DNA from 2 places in the Fodinicola acaciae genome. Region 1 is predicted to be linked to the other one. Evidence: riboswitches for the same ligand, from Rfam matches in the RefSeq annotation. Region 1 holds a riboswitch; the other holds the start of a gene.
What was found. Region 1 has a riboswitch for FMN ahead of GNX95_RS12460 (nicotinamide mononucleotide transporter family protein). Riboswitches for the same ligand answer to the same signal wherever they lie in the genome.
Positions count from the first base shown of each region.

Region 2: linked by a shared signal. The riboswitch ahead of GNX95_RS10335 (riboflavin synthase) and the one ahead of GNX95_RS12460 (nicotinamide mononucleotide transporter family protein) in region 1 are both predicted to bind FMN.

Region 1 covers NZ_WOTN01000001.1:2,666,694-2,668,873, forward strand. The annotation lists gene GNX95_RS12450 (DUF4135 domain-containing protein) at 1-165, opposite strand, end outside; gene GNX95_RS12455 (hypothetical protein) at 197-361, opposite strand; FMN riboswitch at 1,140-1,269, shown strand; gene GNX95_RS12460 (nicotinamide mononucleotide transporter family protein) at 1,327-1,962, shown strand; gene GNX95_RS12465 (HpcH/HpaI aldolase/citrate lyase family protein) at 2,071-2,180, opposite strand, start outside.
Region 2 covers NZ_WOTN01000001.1:2,222,751-2,224,930, forward strand. The annotation lists gene GNX95_RS10330 (bifunctional 3,4-dihydroxy-2-butanone-4-phosphate synthase/GTP cyclohydrolase II) at 1-376, opposite strand, end outside; gene GNX95_RS10335 (riboflavin synthase) at 373-963, opposite strand; FMN riboswitch at 1,046-1,190, opposite strand; gene GNX95_RS10340 (alpha/beta fold hydrolase) at 1,325-2,101, opposite strand; gene GNX95_RS10345 (GbsR/MarR family transcriptional regulator) at 2,102-2,180, opposite strand, start outside.

The DNA of each region.
Region 1 (2,180 bases):
CCGCAGGCTCAACGTGTTGTCCGGTCCCGGTCCGACGACCGGCGGGAACATCCGCTCGGCGCGGCCGTCGCGCACCGCGGCCAGCAGCCGGCCCGCCGCCGGCGGCAGCGGACCGGAGCCGGCGTCGACGCCAGGATCGGTCATCCGGCAGGAAAACTCAGCCATCGCGCCGACGCACCTGCGGCCTCTCCCCCGGTCAGAAGCAGTAGACGTTGATGCACGTACAGCGCGCACACGATGGATTCGTGTGCCCGTCGGTGAGCGCCGCGACGGTGTCGTCGAGCTCTGGAATCTCGACCTCGAGGTCGCCGATCACCAGATCGAACTCGGTCGTTGCCTTGTCCTGGACAGGTGCGGTCACCTTGCCTCCTTTTCTGTGGACGGACCTACGAAAGACTGCATCCGGTCCACCGGGACAGACAAGGAAGCCGGCCGAGTTTTAGCGGAAAAACGATTTCCCGCCAATGACTGTTCCACTCGCCGCCGCGACATGATATGACGTCGCCACCAGTCGGCCGCCCCGGCGAACGAGGTGGCCGCGGGTGATAGCGGAGGCGTGTCGGGTCAGCCGTGGCTGGGCCGAAACTTTCGCCGCTACGCACAGAAGTTCGAGCCGTCCGGTGGCGATCCAGCCCGGCGTTGGCTTTGGACGCCGTGGAGATGTGGACGAATCGATTGCCGGGAAAGGATCTCGCGACGTTGCGCCTACCGTCCACATTGGACCGCCAGACCGCGACTGGATCACCCCGACAGTGCGCAGCATGACCGGTGACGGCACGGTGAAACGTAAGGCCTCGCCGATGACATCGTCGGTGCGGCCAGGATCCACAAAGGCGGCGACCGCGCCGAGCGCCTCGTCCTCGGTCAGGCCGAGCTCGCGCCTCCGGCCCGGCACCGTCGAAGTGTCGCCGCGGCGACACGCGCGTACGGCCGGAGCGGTCAGGTCGGCCAACACCGTCCGGTCCGGCGCCTGTTCGTCGTCGGCCATCACGTACCGCGCCGGTCAACCGCCCGATCAGCCCTCGGCGGCACGAAGCCGGCGCGCGGGATGGACATACGACTACTCGGCTGTGTGATGAGTCGCTGCGCGGTGCCGGGAATACTGCGACACTTGCGGTTGCTTGATCGCTAGGAATAGTTCGTGCGCTCCGGGGTCGGTGAAAGTCCGAACCGGCGGTGACAGTCCGCGAGCCCGCTGGCCTTGGCCGGAGGGTTGATCCGGTGGAATTCCGGGACCGACGGTGAAAGTCCGGATGGGAGGCTGCGCACGCGCATCCTGTGTGCGCGCTGCCTCCACCCCGGTCGGTGGCTGTGAGGGAGCGGGACGTGCACATTCTGCTGACGACCGGACTGACGGTCTTTGGCCAGTTCATCTCGTGGGCCGAGTTCGTCGGCCAGATCTGCGCGCTCGCGGTCGTCCTGCTGGCGCAGCGCCGTACGCTCTGGACCTGGCCGGTGCAGATCGCCGCGACCATCCTGCTGGTCGCCGTCTACACCTCCGCGCACCTCGGCGGCCTGGCCGCGCGCAACGTCGTGATCCTGCTGATCTCGGTCTACGGCTGGTGGGCCTGGCAGCACAACAAGGACGCCGTCTACGGCATCGCCGTACGCAAGGCCACCTGGCCCGAGCGCGGCCTGCTCGCCGGCGCGCTCATGGTCGGCACTGGCCTGTTTGCCTGGCTGCTCAGCGCGCTGCACGCGTCGTGGGCTCCGCTGCCGGATGCGTGGATCTTCGTCGGCACCGTCGTCGCCTTCTTCGCGCAGGGCCGCGGGCTGGTGGAGTTCTGGCTGGTCTGGCTGCTGGTCGACGCGGTCGGCGTACCGCTGCAGATCCAGTCGCACCTGTGGTTCTCCGCGGCCGTGTACGCCGTGTTCGCCGTCCTGGTGATCATCGGCTGGGTCTCCTGGGCCAGGTCCGCCCGCCTCCAACGAGAGCAGCGGCAACTCGCGCCTGCCAGTTGACCCGGAACGTTTAAACGCTCCAGCGAGCTCGCATGTAACAAAAGTGACCGCGGCACGCCTAAACGGCGGTCACTTTCGTTACCTGCGGCGAAACCCGTCGCAGGCTGATCAGCCAACGTCGAGGCCGGCGGCGCGGAGGACGCTGGTCGCGAGGCGTACGTGGACCTCGTCAACCATCTCGCCGTCCAGTACGCCGGCACCTGAGCCACCGAGCGCCG
Region 2 (2,180 bases), 440 kb from region 1:
CCGGCCGGGTCAGGTCGTCGGCGGTCGTACGCACCGCCGCGAGCGTCCGCAGCGTATGTGCGCGGTCGGCGGCCGAAATCCCGGTCTGGACGCCTTCGCGCGCGTCCACCGAGACCGTGTAGGCGGTGCCCTTGCGGTCCTGGTTGGTGTGATACATCGGCGGCAGCTCGAGACGGTCGGCCTCCTCCGCGGTGACCGGCGCGCAGATCACGCCGGAGGAATACCGCACGGTGAATCCGACCAGCTCGGGCGTCGCCATCTCGGCCGCGAAAATGATGTCGCCCTCGTTTTCGCGGTCCTCATCGTCGACCACCACGACGGCCTTGCCGGCCTTGATGTCGGCGATGGCGTCCTCGATGCTGTCAAAAGGAGTCATCGCGCGCTCACCAGCCGCTCGACGTACTTGGCGATCACGTCGACCTCGATGTTGACCCGCTGGCCCGGCTCTTTCTTGCCGAGCGTGGTCAGGCCGAGGGTGGTCGGGATCAGGCTGACCTCGAACCAGTCGGCGCCGACGCCGGAGACGGTCAGCGACACGCCGTCGACCGCCACCGACCCCTTTTCGGCCAGGTAGCGCGCGGTGTCCGCGGCGAGCTGGAACCGTACGATGTCCCAGTGCTCGTCGGACTCGCGGCGCAGCAGCGTGGCCGTGTCGTCCACGTGTCCCTGCACGATGTGTCCACCGAGCCGGTCGCTGGCGCGTACGGCCCGTTCCAGGTTGACCGGGTCGCCGGGCTGCAGCTCGCCGACGGTCGACCGCTTGAGGGTTTCGGCCATCACGTCGACGGTGAACCGCTCACCGTCGGTCCGGATGACGGTCAGGCAGACGCCGTTGACGGCGATGGAGTCGCCGTGTCTCGCGTCCGACGAGACGGTCGGCCCGTGCAGCGTCAGCTGCCCGGCCGTACCCAGATCGCTCCAGCTCACCACGGAGCCGAGCTCTTCCACGATTCCAGTGAACATCCTGCCTCCCGGCCAGACGATGGTCACCGGGGTTGATCAGGCAGGTGCCAGAAAGCGGCACCACAGGCAGGCCTGTGGCGTCGCGCGCATCCTCCCATCCGGACTTTCACCGTCGGTCCCGGACTCTCACCAGGTCAACCGGCCGCTGGCTGCGGACGGGTCGCGGACTGAGGGCCGTCAAGCCCATCACCGCCGGTTCGGAATTACACCGACCCCGGAGCGCGTACTGCTTCTTACCTGATCGATTGTCGCACGCGCCGTCGCCGCCGGCGCCGGACGTGACCCGCTCCACACCGGCCGGCTGGCCGTCCGTCCACCGGGCTGCGACCTCCTGGCTGTTGACGCTTCTACGTCAAACTCCTCAGGACGTGGCCCGTGCGGACTCTTTTCGCGCAAGTTCGTCGATCGCGGCGGCGAGCGTGTCCGCGTTCTTGAACGGGATCTCGGTGTGCGACGACGGCAGCGTCGCGAACACCGAGACGTGGTCGTGTTTCTCGGCCAACGGCGCGACGGACGCGCGCATCTTGCGCACCTCCTCGTCGGTGCTGCCCGTGTGCCGCTTCGTACCGAGGACGAACGTGATCGGGCAGTCGATGCTGCCGAAATCCGGCGCGATCCGGTCGAGGATGTCGCAGTTCTCGATGTTGATCTCGGCGGCCTGCCTGGCCGGCACGCTGGTCCGGCCGATCAGCCGGAGGATCCACATGATCGGCGCCATCCGGCCGAACAGCTTGCGGATGCGAGCCTGTTCCTCGTTGCCGAAAGCCGGGAAAGGCATGCCGCCGTCGACAAGCACGAGGCCGGCGATCTCGCCGGGACGCCGCGCCGCATGGCGGACGGCGAGCGTGGCACCGTACGACCAGCCGACCAGGATCGGCCGGCGGATGCCGGTGGTGGCCACGACGGCCGAGACGTCGTCGAGCGCACCGACAAACGAATAGTCCTTTGACGGCCCCGATTTTCCGCGGCCGCGCGCGTCGAAGGTGATCGTACGGTAACGACCGCCCAGCTCACGCAGCGTGCGCTTCCAGTCGGTCTGCGGTGCCAGCATGCCGTTGAGGAAGAGGACCGGCTGGCCATCGCCACTGTCGTTGATGTCCAGCGCGGTGTCAGCAACCGGAATCCGGATATGAGCCATTTATTCACCTCGTGATTTTCTTTGCGACCACCACTCATCGGCCAGAGCGGGGATCCTTCTGGCCAGAAACTCGTAGAAT